Rhodoligotrophos appendicifer: one gene and its partner. The protein of the gene in region 2 interacts with the protein of the main gene of each other region in a pairwise test. Links are inferred from orthologs where the notes say so. Each region holds a gene or a part of one and is shown on either strand. Other genes may lie near its edges. The genes, in order: pheT and secD.

Evidence for each region.
Region 1: the proteins of secD (region 2) and pheT interact in binary tests that used the Escherichia coli proteins (3 or more experiments, as listed by UniProt). The link is inferred for Rhodoligotrophos appendicifer from one-to-one orthologs.

The regions. Positions count from the first base shown.
Region 1 is NZ_VHKL01000001.1:222,426-238,074, forward strand. The notes cover bases 11,330-14,430. They hold pheT (phenylalanine--tRNA ligase subunit beta), read right to left. Parts: upstream 14,031-14,430; coding sequence 11,628-14,030; downstream 11,330-11,627. Other genes in these bases: FKM97_RS01060 (C40 family peptidase), read left to right, coding at 11,330-11,543; pheS (phenylalanine--tRNA ligase subunit alpha), read right to left, coding at 14,027-14,430. Outside these bases: FKM97_RS01005 (ABC transporter permease subunit), read left to right, coding at 1-526; FKM97_RS01010 (DMT family transporter), read left to right, coding at 552-1,442; FKM97_RS01015 (NAD(P)-dependent oxidoreductase), read left to right, coding at 1,439-2,326; FKM97_RS01020 (malonyl-CoA decarboxylase), read right to left, coding at 2,331-3,686; FKM97_RS01025 (HdeD family acid-resistance protein), read right to left, coding at 3,808-4,344; FKM97_RS01030 (EamA family transporter), read right to left, coding at 4,414-5,316; FKM97_RS01035 (heavy metal translocating P-type ATPase), read left to right, coding at 5,413-7,752; FKM97_RS01040 (Flp family type IVb pilin), read left to right, coding at 8,017-8,190; FKM97_RS01045 (A24 family peptidase), read left to right, coding at 8,313-8,825; FKM97_RS01050 (leucyl aminopeptidase family protein), read left to right, coding at 8,882-10,276; FKM97_RS01055 (MarR family winged helix-turn-helix transcriptional regulator), read left to right, coding at 10,348-10,698; more of FKM97_RS01060, read left to right, coding at 10,695-11,329; more of pheS, read right to left, coding at 14,431-15,100; rplT (50S ribosomal protein L20), read right to left, coding at 15,217-15,570; rpmI (50S ribosomal protein L35), read right to left, coding at 15,598-15,649.
Region 2 is NZ_VHKL01000007.1:38,701-54,192, reverse strand. What follows is about bases 8,836-11,779. They hold secD (protein translocase subunit SecD), read left to right. Parts: upstream 8,836-9,475; coding sequence 9,476-11,083; downstream 11,084-11,779. Other genes in these bases: secF (protein translocase subunit SecF), read left to right, coding at 11,105-11,779; yajC (preprotein translocase subunit YajC), read left to right, coding at 9,087-9,428; FKM97_RS16005 (ATP-binding protein), read right to left, coding at 8,836-8,894. Outside these bases: FKM97_RS16030 (cation:proton antiporter), read right to left, coding at 1-984; FKM97_RS16025 (acyl-CoA dehydrogenase family protein), read right to left, coding at 1,056-2,198; FKM97_RS16020 (winged helix-turn-helix transcriptional regulator), read left to right, coding at 2,244-3,014; FKM97_RS16015 (SDR family oxidoreductase), read right to left, coding at 3,045-3,821; FKM97_RS16010 (autotransporter domain-containing protein), read right to left, coding at 3,903-7,805; more of FKM97_RS16005, read right to left, coding at 8,034-8,835; more of secF, read left to right, coding at 11,780-12,073; FKM97_RS15985 (Mth938-like domain-containing protein), read left to right, coding at 12,099-12,503; FKM97_RS15980 (phytoene/squalene synthase family protein), read left to right, coding at 12,500-13,354; lipoyl(octanoyl) transferase LipB, read right to left, coding at 13,440-14,144; mgtE (magnesium transporter), read left to right, coding at 14,432-15,492. UniProt on the Escherichia coli protein: Part of the Sec protein translocase complex. Interacts with the SecYEG preprotein conducting channel. SecDF uses the proton motive force (PMF) to complete protein translocation after the ATP-dependent function of SecA.

The DNA of each region.
Region 1 (15,649 bases), on a different replicon or contig from region 2:
GCTCGTGATGCCGGACGTCATCACCGGCTTGTCGCTGCTCCTGCTTTTCGTGGCGATGGAGCTGACCTTCGGCTGGCCGTCCGGCCGGGGGGCCACCACCATCGGAATTGCGCATATCACGTTCTCCATGGCCTATGTGGCCGTGATCGTGCAATCCAGGCTTGCCGCTATGGACGAGAGCCTGGAAGAGGCCGCCATGGATCTCGGCAGCCGGCCCTTCCGGGTACTCATCGACATCACCTTGCCCCTGATTGCCCCGGCGATGCTCGCTGGCTGGCTTCTGGCATTCACCCTGTCGCTGGACGATCTCGTCATTGCGAGCTTTACATCTGGCCCGGGCGCGAGCACCTTGCCCATGGTCATTTATTCGAAAGTCAGACTAGGCGTGACACCCGACATCAATGCGCTCGCAACGATCATCATCACAGTGGTGACGGTCGGCGTGATCATCGCCGGCATCGCGATGCATCGTCGTGAGAAGCAGCGGCTCAGAGACATGCAGATGGCGGCTTCGGGGAACTCGTGAGTCTGTCTCGCTGATGTCCGCCTCCATGGATGAATCTGCCCGCAGGAGCCGCGGCATCCTCTACATGGTGATTGCTTTCACCATGTTTTCGGGGCTCGACGCTTCTGCCAAATACCTGTCCGCGAACTACCCGACGATCCAGATCGTCTTCGCCCGCTACAGCGTGGCCTTCGTCTATGCGGTCGGCTACCTCTTCCTGACCCGGACCATTTCACATGCGCGAGCGCGCAATCTAAAGCTTCAGGTCATCCGCGGAATGCTCTTGCTGGGCTCCACCGCTCTGAACTTCCTGGCCTTGCGCTATCTGCAGCTCGCAGAAACCGCATCCATCTCCTTCTCGAATCCTCTGTGGGTGTGCGCGCTTTCTGTACCCCTTCTCGGCGAGCATGTGGGACCACGTCGTTGGATGGCCGTCATTGTCGGCTTCATCGGCGTGCTCATTATCGTCAGACCCGGCCTCAGCGGCTTTCAGCCGGCAGCTCTGATCTCGGTGATCGCGGCACTGCTTACCGCCCTCTACCAGTTGGCGACCCGGAAGATTGCTGAATATGACAGCGCCGAAACCACCCTGTTCTACACGGCTGCCGTGGGAACGGCCGTTCTCATACCGGTCATGCCCTCGGTCTGGGTCGCACCCGACACTCAGGGTTGGATGCTCATGCTGCTGGTGGGAGGCATCGGCGGCGTCGGTCACCAGCTCCTGATTCATGCCCATCGATTGGCCCCGGCACCAGTCCTGGCCCCCTTCTCCTACAGCCAGATCGTCTTCATGGTCGTCTTCGGCTATTTCATCTTCAACGATGTTCCCGATCGTTGGACGATCGCCGGCGGGTTAATCGTGATTGGCAGCGGCCTCTACCTTTTCTACCGTGAGAGGCAGATCAAGAACCGCCAAAAGGAAATGCGATCGCCATGAGCCTGCCCCGGATCGGCTTTCTCGGCACCGGCATCATGGGCGGCCATATGGCCCGCCGCCTGAGCGAGGCTGGTTACCCCGTCACCGCCTGGAACCGCACGGCAGCGAAAGCCGCTGCCCTGGAAGCCAACGGGGTTTCATGCGTGTCTCACCCACGAGATGTGGCCATGGCGGCGGAGGCCGTCATCGTCATGTTGAATGACGGACCGACCTGCGACGAAATCCTGTTCGAAGAAGGCGTGGCATCGGCCATGCCTGCCGGCGCGATGGTGGTCGTCATGGCATCGATTCCGGTGGAGACGGCGAAACTCCAAGCCGAGCGCTTAGCGCCCATGGGTCTGCATTACCTGGATGCGCCGGTCTCTGGCGGCGAAGGCGGCGCCCGTGATGGCACCTTGGCGATCATGGTCGGAGGCGCGAGAGAGGATTTCACGCGCACCGAACCAATGTTCAATGTTCTGGGTCGCCCCACGCTGGTTGGCCCGGTCGGATCCGGTGAACTGGCGAAATTGGCAAACCAGATCATCGTCGCGAATACGATCGCGACCGTCGCCGAGGCTATTCTTTTCGCCGAGCGCGGAGGTGCGGACCCCACGGCCGTGCGCCAAGCGCTGATGGGAGGCTTTGCGGACTCGACGATCCTCAAAATTCATGGGGCCCGGATGATCGACCGGAACTTCGTGCCCGGTGGAAAGGGCAAGATTCAGCTTAAGGATTGCCGTACCGCCATGGCTTTAGCTCGCAGCATCGGCCTTGACCTGCCGGTATCGGAGATGGTGACCGAGCTGTTTGCGGAAATGGTCGAAAATGGCGGCGCCGATACGGACCATTCTGGGCTGTATCTGGAGTTGGCGCGCCGCAATGGCCTGGTGAGCGGAGAATAAAGCCTCAGCTGGCCGGTACGAGTGAACGGCGGGAACGCTCGGTCCTGGCCAGCTTGGTGACGGCACTGGAACTGACCACCTTTCCCTGCTCCGCATAGGCCTCGTGATTTTTCTCGATGTCTTTGAGGTCATAGAGATAATTGACCATCAGGCCCGCGGCCTGCGCCAGTCCGCGCGGGGAAAGATCCCCCGGCCAGTTGATCCGCTCCAGCCGGGCGCCATTGCCAAGATGAAACCGCGCCACAGGATCGAGCGGCTGTCCGTTCGCACGCTTCTCCCGCACGAAATAATGCGCGCCCAGCTCGCACAGCAAAGGCTTCAGCAGGCGCACCGCTTCGGTGTCGTTGTACCAGCCCTCCTGATCCATCAGGCTCAGCGTCTCTGCCTCGGCAGCGCCGATGACCTGAGATGCCTCGGCCTCCCGCTCGCCGTCCAGCCAGGCCTTGAACCCCGGGACCGGCGACAGCGTGACGAATGTCTTCAGCGAGGGGATCTCGCGGGAAAGGTCGGTCACCACCTGCTTGATCAGGAAATTTCCGAAAGAAATGCCGGCAAGTCCCTTCTGGCAGTTCGAGATCGAGTAGAAGACTGCCGTATTGGGCGTTTCGGTAACGGCGGCGGTCTCGGCTCTTATCAGATCCTCGATGGATCCTTCGATCTGGTGAACCAGGGCGACTTCCACGAAGATCAGCGGCTCGTCGATCAGCGAGGGATGGAAGAAGGCGTAGCAGCGGCGGTCTTGGGGATCGAGCCTCCGCTTCAGGTCGTCCCAACCATGAATCTCGTGCACCGCCTCATACTGGATGATTTTCTCCAGAATGTTCGCGGGCGTCGACCAATCGATCCGCCGCAGGACCAGGAAGCCTCGATTGAACCATGAGCCGAACAGATGAACGATGTCCTCATCGACCGGCCTGAGTTCTGGATGCTCCTTGAGCAGATCCAGCAGATCGGCGCGCATGCCGACGATAGCGGAGGTGCCCCCCGGCGCGAGATTGAGGCGGCGAAAGAACTCCTGCCGCGGCGGCTCGATTGATGCGCTGAGCTGCTGCAGTCGCTGTGGCGTCTGTTCCTCCGAATAAGCAGCAGCCGCCGCCAGCACGCGGGCGACATCAGGAGCGAGATCGGTTGCCAGCATGGTGAAGAAGGCAAGCCGTCCTTCCTTCGGAAGCGACGCATAGGCATTGAGGATCCGTTGGGCCAGAACGGCACCCGTCGACTCACCCCGGCGGGAGAGCAATTGCCTGCCCAGATCCACGGCCTCGGCGTTCGAGTCGTTGGAGCTTAGGGTCAGATTGGTGAGTGCCCGCCCTCTGTCGACGATCGTATCGAGCAGTTCGCGGAAGAAAGAGACATTCATGGCCGAGCCTGGGCGAAAGACTTAATCGTCGACTATGTGGTGAGCCATCGATGACAGCACCATGAAAACATCAACGGCGGAGGCTTTCGCCGTGGATTGTCGTCGCAGCGGGAGACGAAGATTATTTTGGAGCGTAGGCGGAGGTGCCCAGCGCGATGAAGCTGGCACCGGCGAAGGCCAGGTTGATTCCGAGGAGCATGCCGATCGCCCATATGGCGGATCCCGGCAGATTGGCCCAGATCATGCCCCCTAGGACGATGGACACGACGCCTCCGAAGATCAGCCAGATCGCCCCGCTATGCGGCCGCGCCTTGAGACCCAACAGGATGCGGAACACGCCATCGACGATGAAGATGGCCGCCAGCGCCATAGTGAAGGCGATGATCCCGCCCAGGGGATTGAATAGAAAATAGAGCCCGCCGACGAGATACAGGACACCCATCAACAGCTCCCAGAAGAAGCCGCTCCAATTCCGTTCGCTGAAAGAATGAAACAACAGGGCGAGACCGCCCGCCGTGAGGCCGATGCCGACGAGGATTTCTGCGGTCAGCGTCAGGATGAAGGGAAAGAGGACGGAGAAGACCCCAACCACCAGCAACACGATGCCGAGAGTGAGAAACCATCCACGGTTTGAAGCAACAACATCGGTATGGGCCATGGTCCATCTCCCTCCAGCGAATCTGATGCGCGGATCATAACTCATTCGCACAAACTATACAGTCGTCGCTTACACGAGACGGAGAACGGCAGCGCCGGCGACGATCATGATGGCTGCGGCCGTGCGCCAGCGCGTCAAGGGCTCCTTGAGTGCGATCACGGAGATGGCCAGGGCGAACAGGATGCTGGTTTCCCGCAATGCGGCAACGGCGGCGATGGGAGCGCGGGTCATGGCCCAGATCGCGATCCAATAGGCCGACAGTGAGAGCGCTCCCGCGATCAGTCCGGAGACCCACACCCCGCGCAGCTTGATGATGGCTTTTGGTCCCCGGACGGCAAGCGCGATGGCGACCATGACGACACCCTCGAGCCCGAGCAGCCAGAGTGTGTATCCCGAGGCGCTGCCGGACGCCCGGCCGCCGATCCCGTCGAGGATGGTATAGGCGGAGATGAATCCGGAGACGAACAGCGCTGAGACCACGGCATGGCGGTGGAGTTGCGCCTTCTCCCGCCCGCCTTTGAAGGACATGAGCCAGACGCCACCAACCAGGACGAGAATTCCGATCCAGCCCAGCGGCGGCAGCGCCTCTGCCAAGACGAAAGCGCCGAACAAGGCGACCGACAGCGGCGCCGTTCCTCTTGCGAGCGGATAGATCTGACCGAGGTCCCCCAGCCCGTAAGCACGGACGAGAGTGAGGTTGTAGCCTATATGACAGAGGATCGAGGCAATGATGAACGGCCAGGACTCAGGCGCGGGCAAAGGGAAGAATGGCGTCAGCGCCAGGGCGATTCCCCCCATGCAGGTCCCCATCAGCGCCATGGACATGAACCGATCGAGCCCGATCTTGATCATGGCGTTCCAGGCGGCATGCATGAAGGCAGCAGCCAGGATCGCGGCGAATGTCAGGGTATCCATGTCGAGAAGGCTACTCGTGAGACCGTAATGAACTGTCATATACAGTGCATTGGGCATTCGCGCTCGTCTTCAAATAACATGTCTCCGCCCCTTGACCTTGCGGGGGTGGCAAGCCCCACATGTGCAGCGATTGTCTGAACAGGGAATGTGATCATGGACCATGGCCAGGGAAGGACGTGCTGCGACGGCGGCAGTCAGAATTCTGCTGTTGCCATCGATCCGGTCTGCGGGATGAAGGTCACCATCGAGACTGCCCGCCATGTCCATGAGCATGACGGGCAACCCTATTATTTCTGCTCCGCCGGCTGCCGCACCAAATTCATGACCGATCCCGACAAATACCTGGGAGATCGGGTTGAGCCGGAGCCTGCACCGCCTGGGACGGTCTACACCTGCCCCATGCATCCCGAAATTGAGCAGGTTGGCCCGGGCGATTGCCCGATTTGCGGCATGGCTCTCGAACCCAAAGGCATTCCCGACACGGCGGGTCCTAACCCCGAACTGATCGACTTTACGCGCAAATTCTGGCTCGGCCTTCCCTTCGCAGTGCTTCTCTTCGTCATGGAGATGGGCAGCCATCTGGGACTGCCGTTTCGGGAATGGCTGGGCCCTCGGTCCTACAATCTGGCGCAGCTCCTTCTCGCCACGCCCGTCGTCTTGTGGGGAGGCTCGACCTTTTTCCGGCGCTGCTGGGCCTCACTCCGCAGCATGAACCTGAACATGTGGACGCTCATCGGGATCGGAGTGGGCGCCGCCTATCTCTACAGCGTGGTCGCCACCCTCGCACCGGAGATCTTCCCCTCGGGATTTCGCGGGCATCACGGCGATGTCGACGTCTATTTCGAGGCAGCGGCCGTCATCACCATTCTGGTTCTGCTGGGGCAGATCTTGGAGCTCAAGGCGCGGGAGCGGACCTCCGGCGCGATCCGTGCACTTCTGGACCTGGCGCCTCCAACGGCGCGCCGTGTTCGACCTGATGGGACGGATGAGGACGTGCCCCTGGCAGAGTTGCACCCGGGCGATAGGCTCCGGATCCGTCCTGGTGAGAAGGTCCCCGTCGATGGAACGATCCTGGAGGGAGCCTCAGCCATTGACGAATCCATGCTGACCGGCGAACCCGTCCCCGCCGAGAAACAACCAGGCGACGCGGTGACGGGGGGCACCCTGAACCGTTCCGGCTCCTTCATCATGGAAGCGCGCAAGGTGGGCGCCGATACGGTGCTGTCCCGCATCGTCGCACTGGTCGCCGACGCGCAACGCTCTCGGGCCCCCATCCAGCGACTGGCCGATCAATTCGCCGGCTGGTTCGTACCGGCGGTGATGACAGTGGCGCTGGTGGCTTTCGTGGCCTGGGCGAGTTGGGGCCCTGAGCCGCGATTGGCTTATGCGCTGGTGATAGCGGTGTCTGTGCTGATCATCGCCTGTCCCTGCGCCCTGGGACTGGCGACGCCTATGGCCATTATGGTCGGCACCGGCCGGGGCGCACAGATGGGCGTTCTCGTGAAGAGTGCCGAAGCACTCGAGCGGCTGGCAGAGACGAATGTCCTTGTTGTCGACAAGACCGGCACATTGACTGAGGGGCGCCCTCGCCTGACCGATGTCATACCGGCCGAGGGGATCTCCGAGGCCGACCTTCTCGGCTTCGCTGCCGGCCTCGAAATCGGTAGCGAGCATCCGCTTGCGGAAGCGATTGTCGGGGGTGCCAAAGAGCGGAATGTGACGCCCGTTACGGTGACGAGCTTCGATTCCGTCACCGGCAAGGGGGTCAAGGGGGTCACCGGGGGCCGCAACATCTTCCTGGGGAATGATGTGTTCATGGCCGACCAGAAGGTGGCCATCTCTGAATTGTCTGACCGACTGGACTCCCTTCGAGCGGAGGGCAAGACCGTGATGCTGTTGGCGGATGATAGCCGCCTCTTGGGTCTCGTGGCCGTTGCTGATGCCATAAAGGAGACTGCACCAGCGGCCATTCGGGCCTTGCAGTCGGAGGGCCTCCGCATCGTCATGGCAACGGGGGACAATGCGGTAACCGCAGCAGCCGTGGCCGCAAAGCTCGGGCTGGACGAGGTGCGGGCCGGCGTGACTCCCGAGGGGAAGGTATCGCTGGTGAAGGAGCTGCAGTCCCAGGGGTTCAAGGTAGCCATGGCGGGAGACGGCGTGAACGATGCACCGGCCCTCAGCGCTGCAGATGTCGGCATTGCCATGGGGACGGGGTCCGACATCGCGCTGGAGAGCGCTGGCGTAACCTTGGTGAAAGGCGACCTCAACGGCATCGTCCGCGCGCGCAAGCTCTCAAGAGCGGTCATGCGCAACATCAAGGAAAATCTGTTCTTCGCTGCCATCTATAACGTGCTTGGCGTACCCGTTGCGGCAGGCGTGCTCTATCCGATGATTGGATTGCTCCTGTCGCCCATGGTTGCGGCAGCGGCCATGAGCCTCTCCTCGGTCTCTGTGATCGGCAATGCTTTACGGCTGCGCCGCGTCAGTCTTTGAGCCTCTCATGACAGCTGGATTGACTGTGGGGAGATCGCCACGAGGGAGCGACTTGATCTTCGACAGCTTAGTTAAGTAATCAAGAATATATTGTTCTGAACACCAGTTGTTAACTGTATCGGCAACTCGGATCTCGACTGCCGTATTGCCGATCACCCTTTAGGACTGCATTAAATTACCTGCTGTACGTTCGTCTTCAGTTCAGATGAAGAAAGCCGCAACGGCGCCGTCGAACTGGTGTTGTCAAACGTTCGGAGAGTCTAGATGTCGAAGTTCGTAAAGTTCTTGAGGGATGACTCCGGATCCACTCCTATCGAATACGGATTGATTGCAGCCGGCATCTCGCTGGCAATCATCGCGGTGGTCTTCAGCATGGGATCGACCCTTGTGACGTCATTCGCGGAAATCCGTCAGGAGCTGGCTGGCAAGACCGAGTGACTTGGGGATCGGGATGAAGTTCAGGGCTCATCCCACACGATCTACGCAGGGAGGCAGGACGGCTGCGACGCAGAATTCGCAGCCGTCCTCCGTTTGAGACGACCGATCCGTGATCGAGGGTGATGAGCGATAAGATGATCGAGAACCCGGCGCTCCTGGTTTTCCCATTGCTGGTGATCATTGCCGCCCTGAGCGACCTTCTCACGATGCGAATCCCGAACTGGATCTCATCAGCGCTGATCATCGGCTTTGTCGTTCTTGGCCTCTTGATGGGCATGACTTGGCAAATGGTGGGCGCTCATCTTATGACGGGCGTCCTTGCCCTTGCCGTCTGCTTTGGATTGTTCAGTGGCGGATTTCTCGGAGGCGGCGATGCCAAGCTGATCGCCGCCGTGTCGCTGTGGATCGGCTGGACGAACGCTGCGTCGTTCATCCTTGCGACAGCATTGTTCGGCGGCATTCTGGCGATGATGATCCTGTCCTGCCGGCGCTTCCCGTTGCCGGCAAGCCTGATGAGCCAGGCTTGGATCCAGCGCATCGCCTTGGGCCCCGGCGCGATCCCTTATGGCATCGCTATCGCCATGGGCGCGCTTGTGGTTTATCCCAACACGGTGTGGGTTCATTTGGCTGGCTAGCCGACGAGATCCCCGGTTTGATACACGGCGGAACGCCTCCTGCTTGAGAGGAACGGATGACTGATTTTGATAAGTTGCTCTTGGGCGCCGACATGTCCGGCTCTGCAATTCCCATCTGGACGGTGACCAAGGAAACAGCAGCCGAGACCGTCAACGAGCTCTCGCCCTTGCAGGCCGCCTGGGCTGCGGCCCAAGGGTTCGACGGAGGCGCGGGCAAGCTCGTTCTCATCCCGAACGATCAAGGCCAGATTGGCGTCGTCCTCTACGGTCTGGGCGCCGCAAAGAACAACGACGACGCATTTGCGGGCGGCAAACTATCCTCGCTCCTGCCGGAAGGCGTCTACCGGTTCGCCGGCACTATGACTTCGGCCCGCTTGGCCGCTCTTGGCTGGCTCCTCGAGGCTTACCGGTTTGACGCCTACAAGAAACTGACGCCTTCGCGAGCCGCTCTGGTCACGCCGGAAGGAGTGGATCGTGAAGAGATCTTGAGCCAGGCGCGCGCAGTCGCCCTTGCCCGTGACCTGATCAATACCCCCTCCAATGATATGGGCCCTTCGGAACTTGAAGCGGCCGCGCGCACGCTCAGCGAAAGCCACGGCGCTGTCATATCCGTGATCACGGACCAATCGGAACTCGAGCATGATTTCCCGATGGTTCATGCCGTAGGCCGGGCCAGTGAGCGGCTGCCGCGCTTGATCGATTTCACCTGGGGACCGGCCAGTGGCCCGAAGGTGACCCTGGTCGGTAAGGGCGTCTGCTTCGACACCGGCGGCCTGGACCTTAAGCCGGCCTCGAACATGCTGATGATGAAGAAGGACATGGGCGGGGCTGCGAACGTGCTCGCGCTCGCATCGATGATCATGGATGCGAAGCTCCAACTGCGGCTCCGGGTTCTGATTCCCGCCGTCGAGAACAGCGTCTCCGGATCCGCCTTTCGTCCTGGCGACATCCTCCAGAGCCGCAAGGGGCTGACGGTCGAGATCGGCAACACCGACGCCGAGGGCCGCCTCGTGCTCGCCGATGCCCTCAGCCTGGCCGATGAGGAAGAGCCGGAACTGATCATCGACATGTCGACCCTGACGGGGGCCGCCCGCGTGGCGCTGGGCCCCGACCTCCCCGCTTTCTTCACAAGTGACGAAGCGTTGAGCCAGGAGCTTTCCGATCATGCAACGGCGGAGAACGACCCCGTCTGGCGCCTTCCACTTTGGAGACCGTATGCAAGCTGGCTCGACAGCAAGGTCGCCGACATGAACAATGTCTCCGACGGCGGCTTCGCCGGCGCCATCACCGCTGCTCTGTTCCTCAAGAAGTTCGTCGACCCGCAGCATTCCTACATCCATTTCGACATCTTCGGCTGGACGCAGAAGCCAAAGCCTGGGCGCCCTGTTGGCGGCGAGGCTCAGGCCATCCGCGCCCTCTTTGCGGTCTTGAAGAACCGCTACGGGCGGTAAGGCTTGCGCCGCCGCAGCGAAGCGCCGTAAAATGATACGGTACCGTAACGGTCGGGGGAGCGGGTCTGCTGGTGAAGTCTTCCCTGAGCACGATCCAGGCACTGAGGCTCTGGCAGGCGGTCAATCTCGAGCAGGTCCTCGATGACCAGCCGGACCTGTCGGTACGTCAGGTCACGATACTGCTGACGGTCTATCTGGAGCCTCCGCCCCACACGGTCCGCGGCCTTGCTGCGAAACTCTCGGTATCGAAGCCGGTGATCACCAGGGCTCTGGACAGCATGGGGAAACTGGAGTTGATCAGTCGTCGACGTGACGAAAGCGATCGCCGGAACGTCCTCATTCAGCGTACGGTCAAGGGGTCGCTTTATCTGGAGCGGTTGGCCGATGTCATTGCCAAGCATGCTGGAGGTTTGACGCCATGAGCTTGCAGCTGGATCCCAGACTCCACCCTTACCGAAGCGACCTCGCCGCCAAATGGCTGGAGGGACAGGTCGAGGCCGACCGCTTCGTCGACGCCAGGAAGATGCAGGTTTCTGCACCTTCGGCACCGATGCGGAATCGTCCGCGCTTTGATGCGTCCTTCGCCACCGAAGCCTTGCTGGGGGAAACGGTCCACGTCCTGGACCAGCATGAGGGTTGGGCGTGGTGCCAGCTCGAGGATGACGGTTATGTCGGCTATATGTCCATCGATGCCTTGAGCGAGGCAGACGCACTGCCCACCCATAAGGTGGCCGTGCCGTTCACGACCCTCTATCCAGCGCCGGACATCAAGACGCAACCCGCCCGCCCCATCGGCATGGGAGCGAAGCTCGCAGTTACGGGCCAGGCGGGGAAGTTCTCTGCCCTGAGCAACGGACACTTCGTGTTCTCGGGGCACCTTCTGCCGATGGGCGAGACTCGCGCGGATTTTGTGGAGATCGCAGAGGGTCTCCTGCGCGTCCCCTATGTCTGGGGCGGAAAGCAATGGACCGGGATCGACTGCTCGGGTCTCGTTCAACTCGCGATGCAGACGGCCGGCTTGCGCTGCCCCCGCGACAGCGACATGCAGGAGGCGAGCCTCGGCCAGTCCATCGATACGCACGGTTTCGATGAGCTTCACCGGGGCGATCTCGTCTTCTGGCCTGGCCATGTGGGCATGATGGTCGATGCCGACATCTTGCTCCATGCCACCGCGCATTACATGCAGGTCGTCATGGAGCCGCTGTTCGAAGCCGTTGAACGCATCCGCGAAGGAGGCACCGAGATCAGAAGCATTCGGCGGGTTTAGGCGGTCGGTTGCAGGGACCCCGGCCGAGGCGTGCCTCGCCGGAATCCTCAACTAAGGGAAGACAGGATCGAGCCCGAAGACCCCCTAACCTCGCAGCTGTCCACCCGTCGCCTTCTCGACCGCCGCGATGATCTTGGCGGCCACCGCTTCGATTTCCTCCTCGGTGAGGGTCTTGGCTTTGGGCTGCAGGGTGACCTCGACAGCGATCGACTTCTTGCCCGTACCCAATGCCTTCTCCGCAGCCTCTCCTTCAAAGAGGTCGAAGACGGCGACGCCGGTAATCAATTGCTTATCGACCCCCTTGACGGCCCGAACGAGCTTGTCGGCAGGAACCTTGCTGTCGAGAACAAAGGCGAAGTCGCGGGTCAACGCCATCAGATCGGACTGGGCAAGCGCCGGTCTTGCAGTCCCCTTCGAGCGCTTCTCCGGAACGGCGTTGAGCACCAGCTCGAAGGCAACCAGCGGCCCCTTGACGTCGAGCGCGTCGAGCACGCGGGGGTGTACCTCGCCGAACCAGCCCAGCTGATTCTTTGGACCCAGTTGCAATGTGCCGGAGCGCCCGGGATGGAACCAGGCAGGTGCGCCCGCGACGACCTGGATCGACTCGAGCGACGCGCCGATGGCATCGAGAAGGGCCAGAGCATCGGCCTTGGCGTCGAAGAGATCGACCGCCCGAGGCTGTGCCGACCAGTGCCGAGGCCCCATGCGGCCCCTGCGCACGCCGGTCGCACGCAGCGTCTCGTCCTCCGGCTCGTCTCCGGCATAGGCCTGACCGACCTCGAACAGGCCGACATCGCTGAAACCACGGGCGATATTGCGCCCGACCGCGGCGATCAGGGTCGGCAGGAGTGACGGTCGCATGTCCGAGAGCTCCGACGAGATCGGATTGGCGAGCTCAAGCGCCGGCTGTCCACCGCCGAACAGCTCCGCCTGCCGCTTCGATACGAACGACCAGGTCACCGCTTCGTTGAGGCCTCGGGCGGCGAGCACATGCTCGGCCATGGAGGCGCGCCTCTGCAGGGGTGTCAGAACCGGCCTCGCCACGGCATCTGGCCGCTCCATGGCAACGGACGGGACGTTGTCGAGGCCGACGATACGGCAGATTTCCTCCACCAGATCCGCTTCACCGTGGACATCCGGCCGCCACGACGGAACGGCACAGGAAAAACCTGCTGGCGTGTCGGTGACGTCGAAGCCGAGCGCCGTGAGGATCGCCTTCTGCCGTTCGGGCGCAACCTCGAGACCGCCCAGGGTCTTTACCCGGTCCTTGCGCAGCATGAAGCTACGCTCATGGGCGGGAACCTGCCCGGCAATGACCAGCTCCGACGCTTCACCGCCGCAGAGATCGAGGATCATGGCCGTGCCGATCTCGGCACCGTTTTGTACGAACCGGGGATCCGCCCCGCGCTCGAAGCGATAGCGGGCATCCGTCTGAACGCCCAGCTTCCGCCCCGTGGCGGCCGTCCGGATCGCATCGAAATAGGCGGATTCCAGGAAGACGTTCACCGTCTCGTCGCTGCAGCCGGAATGTTCCCCGCCGATGATGCCGCCAATGGCTTCCGGGCCGGCATCGTCGGCGATGACCGTCATGCCCGGCTCCAGCGTGTAGGTTTTGCCGTCGAGAGCCAGGAACGTCTCGCCAGCTCGAGCATCGCGCGCCGAGATGTTGCCGGTCACCTTGTCCGCGTCGAAGACATGCAGCGGACGGCCATAGGCATGAGTGACATAATTGGTGACGTCGACCAGGGCCGAAATCGGCCGCAATCCGATGGCCCGCAGGCGCCGCTGCAGCCACAGAGGTGAGGCCCCGTTCTTCACGCCGCGGATCATGCGGCCGACGAACATCGGGCATCCCTCGGGAAAACTGATCGAGACGCTGATCGGCGAGGTGAAGCCGCCGGGTACAGGAGCAGCCGCAAGCGGCTTCAGCGTCCCGAGCCCCTTGGCGGCAAGATCACGCGCGATGCCGTAAATCCCGAGGGCATCTGGCCTGTTGGGTGTGACGGCAACATCCAGCACGGGATCGTCTAAGCCTAACGCCACCGCGGCGGGCGTTCCTACGGCGAAGTCCTCCGCCAGGTCGATGATGCCGTCATGGTCTTCCGAGATCAGCAGCTCGCGCTCGGAGCACAGCATTCCGTTCGACGTGACCCCACGGATCTCGGCCTTCACCAGGTCGAGGCCGGTCCCCGGCACATGCGATCCGACGGGTGCGAAGATGCCGCGGAGGCCGGTCCGCGCATTCGGTGCACCGCAGACAACCTGCAGGATGCCCTCCTCCGTCTCAACCGTGCAGACCCGCAGCCGCTCGGCATTGGGATGCTGAACCGCCTCGCGCACATAGGCGACTTTGAACGGTGCCAAGACATCGCGCATGTCGGTGACACCCTCGACCTCGAAACCGCACCCGACGAGACCGTCGAGGATCTCCTCCAGGGAGGCGTCGGTATCGAGATAGTCCTTGAGCCAGCTCAGGGTGAACTTCATGACAGTCCTCCCGCCAATGTCGGCAGGTCGAGGGCGCTGAAGCCGTAATGGCGCAGCCAGCGGAGATCGGCTTCGAAGAACGCCCGCAGATCCGGAATGCCATATTTCAGCATGGCGATGCGGTCGAGCCCCATGCCAAAGGCGAAGCCTTGATAGCGGTCGGGGTCAACGCCCGAGGCGGACAGCACCTTGGGATGGACCATGCCGGAGCCGAGGATCTCGAGCCAGCTATCGCCTTCTCCGATGCGGATCTGTGCACCGTCACGGGCATAGCCGATATCGACTTCCATGGACGGCTCGGTGAACGGGAAATGCGAGGCGCGGAACCGCATCTTGACCTTGTCCACCTCGAAGAAGGCCTTGCAGAATTCCTCCAGAACCCATTTGAGATGACCGAGATGGGTGGTTTCGTCGATGACCAATCCCTCGATCTGGTGGAACATGGGGGTGTGGGTCTGGTCGCTGTCCGAGCGGAAGGTCCGTCCAGGCGCGATGATCCGGATCGGCGGCTGCTGCGCCATCATGGTGCGGATCTGCACGGGAGAAGTGTGCGTGCGCAAGACCTTGCGGGTGCCGTCGGCACGCTCGCGCAGATAGAAGGTGTCGTGCTCTTGCCGCGCTGGATGCTCCGGCGGGATGTTGAGCGCGGTGAAATTGTAGAAATCATCCTCGATATGGGGACCTTCAGCGACGGCGAAGCCGAGATCGCCGAAGATCTGGATGACCTCGTCATAGACATGCCGCACGGGATGGATGGTGCCGCGCATTTCCGGCCGCACTGGCAAGGTGACATCCACGGTTTCGGCGGCAAGGCGCGCATCTAGCGCCGTCTCCTTGAGCGCGTCGCGGCGACGGAGCAGCGCCTCGGTGACGCGATCCTTCAAACCGTTCAGCAGGGGCCCCTGCGTCTTGCGCTCCTCGGGACTCATGGCGCCGAGACCCTTCATGAGTTCGGCGACCGACCCCTTCTTGCCCAGCACTGCGATGCGGGCGGCTTCGAGCGCCTGCTCGTCAGCCGCCCCCCCTATGGCGGCCAGGATCTCCCGCTCCAGCGTAGCGATCTCTTCCATCAAAATGGTCCAATCAATGAGAATCAGCGGTCAAACGCGAAATGCCGAGCGCAGGCGCGAAGCAATGCCTCGGCATGGGCTCGGCAATCAGCCGGATGAACCGTCGTGCGAGAGCGTCAGAGCGCGGCTTTTGCCGTCTCGACCAGGGCCTTGAATGCCGCAGGCTCACGCACGGCGAGATCGGCGAGAACCTTGCGGTCCACCTCCACACCGGCCTTGTCGAGCCCGTTGATAAATCGGCCATAAGTGAAGCCCAGCTCGCGCACCGCTGCATTGATGCGCTGGATCCAGAGAGCGCGGAAGTTGCGCTTGCGGACGCGACGATCGCGATAGGCGTATTGATTGGCCTTGTCGACCGCCTGCTTGGCGACCCGGTAGATATTCTTCCGGCGGCCATAATAGCCGGCGGCTTGCTTGATCACCTTGCGGTGACGGGCGTGGGCGGTAACGCCGCGTTTCACACGTGCCATGGTATGTCTCCTCTATTCCTGCTCTGCTCAGCGCCCGTACGGCATGAACTGCCGAACGATGCCCGCATCGCATTCCTGG
Region 2 (15,492 bases):
AGCGACAATAACGATGATGAGCAGGCCAAGATCGCTCCACTCTATTTGGATCAGTAATTTTGGAACCAGAAGCGCCGCCAGGATAAAGATGAGAGAGCTTGCCCAAAACTCAATTTGCTCCCAGACCTCCCGGAGATACTCCCAATCGTCTGGGCGGACTCGCACAGGTGCCCCGAGGGTAAAGACCAAACCAGCAGTCACGACGGCGACGACACCAGAAACTTCGAACATCTCCTCTGCAACAACAAAGGAAAGATAGGGCAGCGCGAGAGAGAGGCTCACTTGCGCCGGCCTGAAATCCCGAACGACGGGCAACAGACGCACAACGGCGAAAGCCAGGCAGTAGCCAACTGCTATCCCCCCCAGGAAGGTTTTGATGAAAATAGCTAAACCGGCCAGCGGGTGGGGGGCGGCTCCACCCATCAAAAATGAAAGCAGCAAGGTGAAGAGGGTGATCGCCGCCGCATCATTTAGGAGGCTCTCTCCTTCGACCAAACGGCCAAGCCTTGACGGAGCGCCGACATCGCGGAAGATCCCCACCACCGCTACCGGATCCGTAGTGGCAACAATGGCGCCGAGCATGAGACAGGCCACCAGAGGGAGACCGCTGAACGGCCAGAGGGCGAAGCCAATGGCAAAAGTTGCAGCGACGACAGCGATGACCGCCAGAGTGAAGATGGGTGCGGCATCGTCCGAAAGTTGCCGCAGCTCAAGACTTAGGGAAGTTTGGAACAAGAGCAGAGGCAGAAATATCGACAGGAACATGTGGCTGTTAATGGGTGGATTTTGCAGGAATTCTGCAATTTCGCCGATGCCTCCTGCGAACCGTTCGCTGACGGCGAGTTCCGAAACCAAACCAATGACAATCCCAACAACCGCAAGCAGAACAGACGAGGAGAGACCGGCGCGCGCAGCTGCAGGCTGAACCAGACTGATGACGATCAGCAGCGATGCGAAGATCGCAAGGGCTAGGGAAAGATGCATAATTCGATCACCAGGGAGGGTGACCTGAGCTAAACGGCTTCTCTCGCCTAGATGCAACCTTTATTGTCCGATCAGCTACAGTCGAGGTTTAGGGCGAGTCTGCCACTCAACAACTGTTGCTGCTTCTCACTGAGCGGATGGAAACGCGCCGCCTGTGCGTCACGGAAGAACCTCTCTAAGGGATTTCCCCGTTGGAAAGAGGTGCCTCCGACGGTGTCGAGCGCAATTTCGACTACGTTGAGTACTTCACGGCCGACAAGGCTGCGGCCCATCATGATTCGGTTGGTCGTTTCCAAGCTCGGCGCGGTGTTCACTGCGGCACTAATCATGTCCTGATGCGCAATATGGGCAGCATGAAGAGCCGTGTCTAAGGTTCCTACCATGATCGTTTTATACTGGTCGGCCGCAAACCGAGCGCCCATTGCGACGACGCGGTCTCGAGCGGCTTGGGCAATACCCAGATAGGCAGCATAGATGAGGGGGAAAGCATACATTGCGGTTAAATGGTTGATGTGGCTCCAGGCGCCTTTGGTCCGCCGTTCATATATTGCTCCGCTCGGAACGAAGAGGTCCTTGAGAATGATCTCTTGGGAACCGGTGCCCCGCATTCCCATGGCATTCCAGTTTTGATGGATGCGCACGGAAGCTTGATGCATCGGCACAGAAAAGTGGATGATGTTTTCGCTCTCGCTCTCGAGGACGGCGCTTGTCATGAGAACATCAGCAAGTTCGGCGCCGCTGACGCCTTTTTTACGAGCATTGACGATGTATCCATCACGCACCTTCACAGCACGTCCAGAGGCATTCAGGCCATCGGCTCCACCCGAACTTGCCAGCATCAGGGCCTTGCTGGAAACCTGCTCTAGGATATGTTGAATGTCGCGGTTTTGATGGCGATAGCAGTTGAGGATAACGGATTGGTGCAGATGCATTGCCAATGTTAGAGCCGTTGAGCCACAGGATCGTGCGATGTCTGAGATGACCTTGCACAAAGTGTCATAGTCCGCGCCTCCACCTGCCACACTGCGAGGAACTGCCAAGCCGAGGAGGCCAGCCCTTTTCAGCTCACTGAAGTTTTGGAGGACGACCCTGCCATTATCGTCATGCTCCTCCGCACGCTCGGCAAAGACATGGCACAGCTCCTTTAGAACCCTGCGGCTAACTTCTTCGCGATAGGCTTTCGGCGCCGCCGATAAGTCCATGACATCCGACATGAGAATCTCCAGAACGACCAGACGGAGAGTCTGAGGTCCTCAGGAGTGGATTTCAAGCATGTGGTGCAGAAATTGTACTATACAACTTTATGGGGCACTGAAATAACGCTGCACATGAAAACCTATGGTCAATTCTGCCCCGTCGCTAAAACCGCCGAGATTTTTGCCGAGCGGTGGACGCCCCTGATTTTGCGAGAGCTTTGTTTTGGTCCTCGACGCTTCAACCAGCTGCGTAGCGGTTTGCCACTGATATCGCGGACCTTGTTGTCCCGGCGACTTTGTGAACTGGAGCGTTCCAGTGTCATTGAGAGCACGCCAAGGCCTTGCGGCTCCGGAAATATTTATCGTCTGACGGAGGCCGGCCAGAAATTTCGGCCGATAATCGAGTTGATGGGGGCATGGGGGCAGCAATGGAACCCAACGGAAATCGGTCCTGATGACTTGGATCCTGGTTTCCTGATGTGGAGCATGCGGCGTCAGATATCAGCGGATCTTTTGCCGGATCGAAAGTTTGTCATTCAGTTTGAGTTCGTTGGTGTCCCCCGGCATCACCTCTCGCAGCGCTATTGGTGGTTGGTGTTGCACCGATCGGAGAGCGACGTCTGTCAGAAGAATCCCGGTCACGTCATCGATATCGTCATCCATGCGGAATTATCTGCTTTCACGAAGCTTTGGCTGGGAAAGATTGGCCTTGAGCAGGCCCGCGCCGTCAATTCCGTAAGGCTTTGTGGCAATGAAGAAGCCCAAGCTGTGACAAAACGAGCTCTGGGCTTGTCCGAGCAACCAGAAAGGAAGGCCTTCACTTTCGGTGCCTGATGCCTTCTGTCAGGCAGGTCAATAAAGCTCTTAAAAGGCTGCATTAACGGCACCGCCGTCGATGAGGAGACTTTGGCCGGTGATGTAGCCTGCATGGATACTGCAGAGAAAGGCACACAGCTCGCCAAATTCATCGGTCGTGCCGAAACGTCCTGCCGGAATCGCTTTTGCGCGCTCGGCACGCAATTCTTCTTCGCTGCGATCGGCCACGGCGAAGCGCTTGAACGTCACTGCGAGGCGATCTGTATCAAAGGCGCCTGGCTGTATGGCATTGATGGTCACATTTCGATGGGCGACGGAGCGTGCGACACCTGCCAGAAAGGCTGTTAGTCCTGCTCGGGCTCCGCTGGACAGATCAAGCCCCGTTATCGGTGCCTTCACGGATGACGAGGTGATGTTGACGATGCGTCCAAATTCCCTTCGCATCATGGGATCGACGACCTTCTGGATGATTTCGATCGGCGTCACCATATTCTGGATGACGCCCTGAATGATCTCATCCCTATGCAGATCACGAAAATCACGCAGTGGCGGTCCACCGTTATTAGTCACGAGGATGTCGGGCTCGGGGCAGGCATCAAGAAGAGCCACCTGGCCCTCCTGGGTGCTAATGTCCGCGACCACTGGGATGACGGAGACCCCCGTTTGCTCTCGGATCTCCGTAGCGGTGCGAGCGAGCGTCGCTTCATCCCGTCCATTGATGACCACATCGACGCCGGCGCGGGCAAGGGCCGTGGCGCACCCGCGTCCCAGTCCGCGACTGGAGGCGCAGATGATCGCGCGTCTCCCGCTGATGCCGAGGTTCATGTCGCTCTCCTGTGAACATTCGTGCTCTCATAACCAGAAGCAGCATGTCAGTCACCCCAGTGCAGCGGCGCAGGATTTGAACTACCAGTATATTTTTCCGGCGACGGCGAAGGCGTGGCTGGTTTCGTATTTTGCGAGGCCGAAGCCATATCCGATTTGCAGGGAGCCGATGCCGTCGATATGGGCAAACTCGACGCTGGCGGCCATGTTGAGGGCATTGGGCCCGACATCCACCGGCAGCACCACGAAGGGGACTTGCGGCCCGCCGATGAAGGCGGAAGTGACCTTGTCCGTTCGATTGCCCAGATAGCGTTCATAGGCAGCCGAGAAGGTGGGGATCAGCGACCAGGTTTCGTTGACCGGCATGGGCAGAGTGGCGAGCCGCGCCCCCACCCGGGCCTCACCCGTCAACCGCTCGGCGCCCTCAACCTCCAGACCGGCATCGTCCGCCCCCTCTTCGGCAAAGTCGGGCCGCCTCATATACTGAACACCGCCCTCTGCGAAGGGCGTGAACAGGAAGGCATAGATCGACTTGTCATAGGCGACGCCCGCATGGCCTCCTGCCGCAACCATCCGGTACTCGCTCTTTGCGGCCACTTGAACGGGACCGACGCCGAAGGAGCGGCGTGAACTCACCCGCGGGGCCGCGATCGCGGCCCGCCCGTGGAAGCGCAGGATCGGCACGGGTGACCATTGTCCATAGATGCCGCCGACCGGACCCGACAGGCTGGATTTTTGCGTGATGTCCTCAAGGCCGAGATCGGCCCACATCATGCCGGCATAGGCACCGACCATGCCCTGGCCCAGATAAGTGCCCGGAATGTCGATGTCGCCGCCAAACAGCTGGGTATGCTCGGTGGCGCTGCCGCGACTGGCATTGCCGTCATAGCCCAGATCGACCGTGCGGAACTGATAGTCTGTCCAGAACTGCATCCCCAGCTCCGGCACATAGGCGATATCGGCCGCCGGTGCCGGCCCCTCGACCCCCAGCGCCGCAAGCCCGCTGTCGCCCGTCCGGCGCGAGAAGCGGTTGGTGATCATCCGATTCCCGCCAGCCATCATCCGGCCCACCGATGCCGAAGCATCGCCATAGACCTCCGGCGCGAGGTTCCACAACACCGAATGCGCCTCGTTGATGTCCATGGAGGACAACTCCTCCAGCATGTCGTTCAAAACACCCGGCGCAACGTCGCCAATCAGAAAATCAATCGCCTCGCCAACTCGACGCTGATTGCCCCCAAACATGGACGCGTTGAAGTTCGGGGCGAAAATCATACGGATTTCATTCGTCCCGTATTCGAGCTCAGGTGATAGAAAGACCAGATCCGTGCGCAATTCGTCGAACTGCCCGGTGATGCCTCCCGCCGATGTGAGGATCGTATAGGTTTGCCCGCGACTGAAACTGGCCTCGTCATCGGCAACATAGACAGTGCCACCCTCGATTGTGGTCGCTCCGCCGACATTCAAGCTGCTGATCGTTCCATCGACCGCCATATCGAGTAGCAACATCGAACCTACCCTGAAGGTGGCGTCATTGGTGATGTTGAGAACCCCGGAGACCTCTGGACCCTCTCCATTGGCGATGATTTCGTCGGGATCAATATTACCCGGTGCAATGATGCCGCTGATCATCAGATCGCCGACTGTACCCGTCCCATACATGTTGCCACCCGAAGAGACCGAGACGATGCCGTCGGCCAGCGATCCGGTGAGGTTCATGCTGCCGCCTGCCACGGTGAAGGTCCCAGACATCGTGCCCACGCCGGAAAAAGTCACATTGCCGGTGCCCTGTTTGACCACATCACCGTTTCCGGCCAGGGTCCCGGCGATCTCATAAGTCGTGGTATCCGTCAGAGTCAGTGTGCCTCCCTCCAAATTGACGATTGACCCGGTGTTGGACTCCAGTCGGGCAACGGTTTGATTGAAGCCGCCAAGATCGAAGGTCGCGCCATCATCCAGAATGACGGGACGATTGTTGAAGATATTCGCCGCCCCGGCGGCGATTGTGCCGCCCTCAAGAATGAACTCGCCTGTATTTCCGAAGGGATTGGAGATGGTTAGGGTGCCCGCACCGGCTTTGATGACATCGCCAGTGCCCGAGATCGTGCCATCGAAACTCGTGTCGATCGCTTGATCAATGGTGAGATCACCCGAGCCGAGCAAAATACGACTGCCTGTCGCGCCCGTCAGGGATGTCAGGACCTGGTCGAAGTTGTTGAGATCCAGAAGCCCGGTTGCGGCGATATCCATGCTTCCTTCCGCGAGGGCGCCGTCTGCTCCCGCTCGCAAAGTGCCGGCATTGATGGTTGTGCCGCCAGTGTAGCTGTTGGCAGCGTTGTTGAGCACTACGATCCCACTGCCATTCTTGATGAGTCCTTCGGAACCGCTGACGATGCCGTTCACGGTGAGAACCGTGCTTCCATTAGCTGCGAAGGCCCCGCCGCCGGTGCCCAAACTGACGTCTCGCTCGAGTGCCAAATTGCCAGTGGCAAGAAGCGTCGCCTCGTTGCTGATGGTCAGTTCGCCATCAGAGTGTCCAAGATTGGAATTCGTTGCGATTGAAACGGTGCCGCCCTGGATGTCGACACCGCCGACGAAACTGTTGGTGCCCTGGAGGATCAGGGTGCCGTCACCCGTTTTGGTGATGCCCGTATCAAGACCGTCGCGGGCAGCGTCGGGGTCGGAAGGGTCTTCGCCAGAGTTGTAGGCGTCGCTATCGATATTATTTGCAATCGTAACAATCTCGCCGGTGTCCGGATTGAAGCTCAAGCCTGTGGTGCCATGAAGGAAGATGGCGCTGCCGAGGGCAAGCGCTCCTGTTTGCGCGCTGACGGTCCCTCCAGTCATTGAGACATTGCCTTTGAACTCTATGGTTCCACCGTCTTCGACGAAGATGGAGCCGCCAAAGGCGGCCCCTACGCCCGCGGTGGCGCCATTTCCGTCAGTGCCCCCAAATCCGCCCGAAGTTGTCTCCCCGGTTCTCGTGGCACCGCCGCCGGCCCCGTATCCGCCATCTCCACCGAAGCCCATAGTTCCCCCGGCCCGTGTCGCCCCGGCACCGCCGCCACCAAAGCCGCCATTGCCGCCCATCTGCTGGTCCGCTATTCCTGTCGTTCCCGAACCGCCGCCACCGCCGCCGCCGCCGTAACCGCCATCGCCCCCTCGTCCGTTGTTGTTGTCTGAACTAGGGACCGCACCGCCACCTCCCCCCGACCAATCGCCGCCGTTGCCCGATGCCGCGCTCGTGGTTCCGCCGGTTCCGCCATTGGGTCCGCCGCCCACGCCTGCCACAGTGCCGTTGCCGACAGTGGCGTCAGCGCCTCGGCCATAACCCCCGCCGCCCGTGCCGACTGTCCAGCCGGTGAGGCCAGGTCCAGTACCTCCATTCAGCCCGCCGCCTCCCGCGCCGGTGGGGTAGCTGGCATTTGATGTACCCCGCGTCCCGCCGACAGCGGCATTGCTGGCGAAAGTGACGTCCTCCACGATGACATTGCCACCCTTGCCAACAAGGATAGCGCCGCCCGCACCGAGGCCCCCGCCGCCTCCGCCGTTTGAGCCTCCATTGAGCCCACTTCCCCCCTGTGCTCTGGCGTTCTGTAAAGTGACATTGGAAATTGTGACATCAATGGTGGCAGGAGCATCGGTGCCGTCGGCCCGCACAAGAAAGATATTGTAGGCGTTGTTACCGTGGATCCTCAGCCCCGCGGATCCGGAGCCATCAATGGTGACCGAGTCGGTAATTACGGGAAGGGTTCCCCCAAGACCGATCGTCACATTGGATCCGATGTTGAACTCGATTGTGTCTTCCCCGGCATTCGCATTCGCTTGGGAGATCGCCCATCCAAGCGAGTTGACAACTGCGGGATTCCCTGACGCAGACGTTACTGTGTAGGTTGCGGCCATCGCGGGTCCGGCCATGAGACCAAGCGCGAACAGGGCGCATCCACTATACAAGAAGGATTGTCGGTGTCTGGCGCTCGTCATTCTGAAACCCCCGCCTATGTTAATCAGGTGCATTCAACCATAGATGCATCCAGTGGTTGTAGACCTGTGGCGGGCGCACAGACAAAGGTTTCTCAGCTCATTTTAACAGTTCTGTAACCCTGTGGTGTATCGAGCACGTCATACGGAAGAGCACAGGTTTCCTCAAAATATTTAGTAATTTCAATGTTTACAGCGACTGTATAGCCGCGGATAACTGTTAACCTTTAATTAACCGTCCATTCTTCCGGCTAAATCCTGAATGAATTGCCAAGCGACTCTCCCCGACCGGGAGCCACGAGTTGTTGACCATTCTATTGCTTCCCTTTTAAGCAACTCAGGATTGATGCAGAGCTTTAGATGAAGAGCATAAGCCTCTACCATCTCCAGAAATTCAGCCTGTGAGCAGCTATGAAATCCAAGCCATAGACCGAATCGGTCTGATAAGGAGACCTTTTCCTGCACTGCTTCGGAGGGGTTGATGGCCGTAGAGCGCTCGTTCTCCATCATGTCGCGGGGCAGCAGATGACGCCGGTTTGAGGTGGCGTAAAACAGCATGTTCTCGGGGCGCCCCTCAATTCCACCCTCCAAGGCTGCTTTGAGCGACTTGTAAGATGTGTCATCGCCGTCGAATGAAAGGTCATCGCAGAACACGATAAAGCGGTAGCAGGAGTTGCTGCGGATAACGGTCATCAGCGCTGGCAAGGTTTCGATGTCTTCACGATGAATCTCGACCAGCTTCAACACCCCGCCGACCTCCAAGTTCACGGCGGCATGCGTAGCCTTGACGAGCGAGCTTTTACCCATGCCGCGGGCACCCCACAGCAGGGCGTTATTGGCGGGTCGCCCCCGGGCGAAGCGGCTGGTATTGTCGAGCAGCGTGTCGCGCATGCGATCGATGCCGCGCAACAAATTCATCTCTACCCGGTTCACGCGATCGACGGGCTGGAGCCCCGCCGAGGCATGCCAAATGAAAGCCTCTGAGGCGCCGAGATCACTTTGCAGCTGCGCCGGAGGCGATAGGCGCTCCAGCGCTGAGGCGATCCGCTCCAATCGTGTCAGAAGCAGATCGTCATTCTCGTTGATCTTCATGACCTCAGCTCCTCGCGGGGGTGTTGATTTTGGTCGGTGCTTAGCGTGTGGGACGGCCGAGAGGCAAGCACGCCGTGCCGCAACACTAAGGCTTGTATTGCAAACGCCCAATCCGCCGCTATATTCGCGGCGAAATCGGCGGACGTGGTTCCAGGCGAAACGTCATGCTGCGCCCAATCTGAAGGAAGAGACATGTTCATCACGCCGGCCTATGCGCAAGGCATTGCAGCCCCCTCCAGTGACTTTCTGGTGTCGATGCTTCCGCTGGTTGCGATCTTCGTGATCTTCTATTTCCTGCTGATCCGGCCACAGCAGCGGCGAGCTAAGCAGCACCAGGAGATGGTGACCAACATTCGTCGCGGCGACACCATCGTGACCACTGGGGGACTGATCGGCAAGGTATCCAAGGTGATCGACGAGCGCGAGATTCAGGTTGAAATCGCCGAGAATGTTCGCGTCCGCGTGGTCAAAAGCATGGTCGGTGAGGTTCGCGTAAAGGGTGAACCCGCCAAGGACGAGAGTCCCTCGACATAATGCTTGGACGATTGCTGGATACGTCGCTTTGCTGGGAAGGCCATTGAATGTATTTCGCCAGGTGGAAGATTATCGCCATCTTTGCCGTCATCCTGCTCGGCGTGATCACTGCTCTGCCGAATCTACTTCCCGCCGACGTAAGGGAAAGGATGCCGGCATGGCTGCCGAGCAAGACCATGAATCTCGGTCTCGATCTCCAAGGTGGCTCCCAGGTGCTTCTGGAGGTCGATCGCGCTGATCTCGTCAGTCAGTTGACCAACCAATTGATGGGAGATATTCGGCAGGTTCTGAGGGATGAGCGCATCGGTTATACTGGTCTGGGCCGCTCAGGAACGCAGGTTTCACTCCGAATCCGCAACTCCGCCGATGTTGAAAAGGCAATTACGAACATCCAGGAATTGGCGCAGCCTGTAAGCACTGGTCTTTTCGCCGATGGCACAGCCGTGAATTCAGCGGACGTCACTCGAGATGGCGATCGCATTATCGTCAATTTTACCGATGCTGGATTAACAGCTCGGATCAATCGAGCCGTTCAGCAATCCATTGAAATCGTTCGCCGGCGCGTTGACGCCCTGGGGACGACGGAGCCGTCGATTTCTCGTCAAGGCGCGGATCGAATTGAAGTCCAGGTTCCTGGCTTGCAGGACCCCTCTAGGCTGAAGGAGCTTCTTGCCACCACCGCCAAGCTCCAGTTCCGGCTCTTGTGCGAGGAGCAACCACAATCCGCCACGCCGTCCAGCGCTCCGGTTGGTTGCGATCTCCTTTATTCAACTGACGAGCCGAAGGTCCCCTATTTCGTTCAGACATCAAGTCGCTCGACGGTTGAAGGGGAGGATCTTACGGACTCTCAGCCAGGGTTTGATCAGCAGGGTGGTGAGCCGATTGTTTCCTTTCGGTTCAACCAGCGCGGTGCTCAACGCTTTGGCGAGCTGACGCAGCGCAATGTTGGACGCCCATTCGCCATTGTGCTCGACAATGAGGTGATCAGCGCCCCCCGCATAAATGAGGCGATCCTCGGCGGCACCGGCCAGATCAGCGGAAATTTCACGGTTGAGGAGGCCAACGACCTAGCCATCGTTCTTCGCTCCGGAGCTCTTCCTGCGAAACTTCAGATTGTTCAGGAAAGCAGCGTCGGGCCAAGCCTGGGTGCCGATTCCGTTCGCGCCGGTATGATTGCCTCAATCGTAGCCGTGGTCGCAGTTGTGATCTTCATGGTCATTGGCTATGGGCTCTTCGGGGTATTTGCCAATATCGCATTGATTGCGAATTTAATCCTGTTGTTCGGCATCCTGTCTCTACTGCAGGCAACACTGACGTTGCCGGGAATAGCCGGCATTGTTTTGACAATCGGTATGGCTGTCGATGCGAATGTTCTGATCTATGAGCGGATTAGAGAGGAGCAGCGCCTGGGCCGGACCCCGGTTGCGGCCCTCAATGCAGGGTTTGACCGAGCCCTTGCAACCATCATGGATTCCAATGTGACCAGCCTCATCGCTGCGCTTGTTTTATTCGGCATGGGTTCTGGTCCAATAAGGGGATTTGCAATCACGCTGGCGCTGGGCATCGTAACCTCAATGTTTACGGCCTTCACGTTGACCCGCCTGATAATTTCGTGGTGGTTCTCGCGCGCCCGCCCCAAGGCAATTCCGCTTTAAAAAAGTCGAGGCAAACGCCCTATGCGGCCCATCCGTTTCATTCCTGACGACACGAAGTTTCAGTTCATGCGGTTTGCACGGATAGGCTATGCCCTTTCCGGCTTCTGCATGATTGCATCCCTTGTCCTGTTTTTCACCGTGGGTCTCAATTATGGGATTGATTTCAAGGGCGGTACTCTTCTCGAGATCCAAACAAAAGGTCCGGCTGACCTTGGCAACTTACGACGCACGCTGAGCGGCCTGGAGCTTGGTGAAGTGGAAGTTCAGGGCTTGGGGACACCGAACCAAGTCATGATCCGCATCGGCCAGCAGGAAACAGAACAAGCGACGCAGGAGTCGATTTCCAAAGTTCGCGGCGCGCTTGGCGCTGATGTGACATACAACCGAACCGAAATCGTCGGACCAAAGGTCTCATCCGAACTAGCCCAGGTCGGAACAATCTCTGTCCTGGTAGCCGTCGTCGCAATTCTGATTTATGTCTGGTTTCGCTTCGAATGGCAGTTTGCAATTGGTGCCGTTGCCGCTCTTATCCACGACGTTGTGCTGACCATAGGTCTATTCTGTGTCTTAGGACTTCAGTTTAATCTTTCAATTATCGCTGCGATACTGACTATCGTAGGATATTCTCTGAACGATACTGTTGTTGTATTTGATAGAATTCGGGAAAATCTAAGAAAATACAAATCGATGCGGCTGATCGATCTGATCGACTCCTCCCTCAATAGCACTTTGTCGCGCACTGTTTTGACTGCGGCTACGACTTTCATCGCCATGATGTCGCTTTTTTTGTTTGGCGGCGAAGTTATTCGAGGGTTCACGTTCGCGATGCTCTGGGGCGTTATCGTGGGCACCTATTCATCCATTTACGTCGCCACACCTATTCTTCTTTTGGTGGGAGTGAAGCGAGACTGGAGTTCGGTGACCGACAAGGCAAAGGTGGCGGTTAATAACGGGAACGCGTCGAAAGCTAAATCAGCAACGATGCCTTGAGGAGGGCGACAGTGTCGCCGGTCATATGAAGGACGATCGGCAGGTGGTCACGCCGCATTTTCCTGGACGGGCGCCTGTTGATGCTTACGGCAAAGGGGGCTTTCGCTTTGCGGGGATGTCCCATCGGGGGTCTATCTTGCTGCTCCCCAGCGGAATTTATGGCTGGTCCGTATCGGCTCTGACAGATTTGTCTCCTGATAGTTTCGCGCCGGTCTTTGCTGAAGCAAGCGAGATTGAATTTCTTTTGCTCGGATGTGGGTTGGAGCTTGTTCGGCCTGACGGCAAAATTCGCCAAGCCTTCCACGATAATGGCATCCGCCTCGAGCCAATGGGGACCGGTGCTGCAGCCCGTACCTACAATGTGCTTCTGGGGGAGGGGAGGTCAGTCGCTGCAGCATTGATTGCGGTCGACGATCCGCGGTCCACATGAGCTCCGGAGAGGAAGCGGCAAGGTATTGCTTCGACTTGGTGAGGGAAGTGGACAAGGATAGGTTCCTCGCGGCCCTATTTGCCGACGATGAGAAGCGGCCGTCACTCCTTGCCCTGTACGCATTTGACATTGAATTGCGCAGAATTCGAGACCTTGTGTCCGAGCCAATGCTGGGTGAGATCCGTCTGCAATGGTGGGCTGACGCGCTCGACCGCAGCTTTAACGGGGCAACGGGTGATCACCCGGTTCTTGAGGCTTTAGCTCCCGCATTAAGCAGTGGCGCAATCGGACGCACCGGCCCGGCCAATCTCATCGAGGCACGACGCTTTGACCTTTATGATGATCCAATGCCGAGCCAGAATGATCTCGAAGGCTATCTGGGCGACACATCCTCGGCTCTCATGCAGATGGCTGCACTGACCTTGATTGGAAAAGATGCCGATTCATGCGCAGAAGTGAGCGGATTGGCGGGAGTGGCCTTCGGTCTGACCAGTTTGCTTCGCGCGATGCCGTTGCTGCGATCCAGAGGGCAGTGTTTTCTTCCCCAGGACCTGCTTGCAAGTCACGGGATGACGGTGGCGCACGTTTTGTCAGGACGTTGGGATGGGCCAATGCAAGCGGCTGTCTCCGATCTTGTGTCTCTGGCGAGGCGGCGGCTGGATGAAGCGCGGTCGCACGTGCGGAAGGTGCCTGAAGCGGCTCTTCCGGCCTTTCTACCGGCAGCGTTGGTGCCAGAATACCTGCGCCAGCTTACGCGAGGGTCTCGCAATCCGTTGAAGATCACGAGCGACATCGGACCTGTCCGCCGGCAATGGCAATTATGGCGATCAGCTCGGCGAAAAACGTTTTGATCACTCTCCCGACCCTGTCCCTCTGGCTTGCCTCTCGCTTCACAGATTGTGGAATCTAATTAAAATATAATACGGTCTACACGCTTTATGAGCGCTTGGTGGGCCCGAAACGTTTTTCGAACTCGGCGCGCAAAACCTCGTCGACGTCATCCATTCCGGCGCTGATGCCAAGATCAGCAAGGCTGGTTACCCCATGCTGATGGACGCCGCAGGGAACGATACCGGAGAAATGCTCGAGTTCAGGGTTGATGTTGAGTGCGATCCCGTGGAAGCTCACCCAGCGCCGAACACGTATTCCGATCGCAGCAATTTTTTCTTCGATTTCGCGCTCTCGATCCCGTCTGGTGACCCAAACACCTATGCGTTCAGACCTTGTCACAGCGGTTACACCGAACCGAAACAAGGAGTCGATGAGCCAGTTTTCAAGCTCATGCACGTAGAGCCGCAGATCTTGACCGCGTTTTGACAGATCGAGCATGACGTAGGCGACGCGCTGACCAGGGCCGTGATAGGTGAACTGACCGCCGCGACCTGTCCGGTGGACCGGAAAACGTGCCGGAGTGAGCAAGTCCCGATCGTCCGCACTGGTGCCGGCCGTATAAAGGGGAGGGTGCTCCAAGAGCCAGACTTGCTCTGCGGCTCCGCCGGCAGAAATCTCGGCGACTCGGGCCTCCATTTGGTCGACCGCTGCAGCATACTCCACCAGGCCCTTGGCCACCGACCATTCAACTGACGGGGCAGAGCGAAATAGGCGTGTAGCGGCTTCCTTAGCTATGTTCTTGTCGAGCATGCCAACTTCTTAAACCGGCGATTTTCAAAGAGCTATCGGAAAGGCTTGCTTTGCCGCATCCGGGTTGTTACATGAGCGCCACCCCGACAGGGGCTACCTCGCGGTCGTGGCGGAATTGGTAGACGCACTAGCTTGAGGGGCTAGCGGGTTAACCCCCGTGGGAGTTCGAGTCTCCCCGACCGCACCATTCACCTCTCATGATCATTACGGCCCATTGCGCTGCAGCAATGGTTGCGAGATGGTGCGTCCCCTCGGAGATGCAACCACTTGCTGCAGGGAGGTCGAGAATGGAAATTGTTGAGCGTCCTCTCACTCGAAATGAAGATGGCGATTTCGATGCCAGCTTCGTGCAATCCATTCTCTCTACGTTAGATACCGACGACAGGGAGGGTGTGCGAGAGCTGGTCAAAGATCTGCATGCAGCAGATCTCGCCGATCTCATCGAATTGCTGCGTCCCGATCAGCGGGCTCAACTCGTCACTCTTCTTGGAAGAAAGTTCGATCCTGAGGTTCTGACCGAACTCGATGCCCCGGTGCGCGATGCCCTTTTCGAGCTCTTGACGCCCCGGGCCGTGTCGGTGGCTTTAGGCCGCCTCGATACGGACGACGCCGTCTACCTCTTGGAGGACATGGACGAGGAGGAGCAGGAGCAGTTCCTCAGATCCGTACCTCGCAAGGAGCGGGCCGCGCTGAAGCGGGCCCTCGATTATCCGGAGGACTCAGCAGGTCGGCTCATGCAGACCGCTTTCGTCGCGGCTCCCGGCTTCTGGACTGTGGGTCAGGTGATCGAGTACATGCGCGGTGATGAAGACGTACCGGAGCAGTTTTATGAAGTCTTCGTTGTCGATCCTCTCATGCATCTTATTGGGACCGTCGATGTTTCGCGCATCCTGAGAAGCGGAAACGAGATCCCTCTCGAGCAGATCATGGCGACGGAGCAAACGACTTTCACAGTTACGGACGAGCGAGAGGACGTAGCTTACAAATTCGAACGGTACAATCTCGTGTCCGCCCCAGTTGTTGATACGGACGGGCGCGTCGTCGGTATGCTCACGGTGGATGATATCGTAGACGTCATCCAGGAGGAGGCCGAGGAGGATATTCTGCGCCTCGGCGGTGTAGGCGACGAGGTGATTACGGACCCAGTATGGCGCACCACGCGCAGCCGCTTCACTTGGCTCTTGATAAATCTTTTTACGGCAATTCTTGCGTCCACAGTGATCGGGGCTTTCGATGCGACCATCAGCGAAATGGTAGCTCTGGCCGTATTGATGCCGATCGTGGCGTCGATGGGGGGTAACGCTGGCACCCAGACTATGACGATCGCAGTGCGGGCTCTGGCCACGCG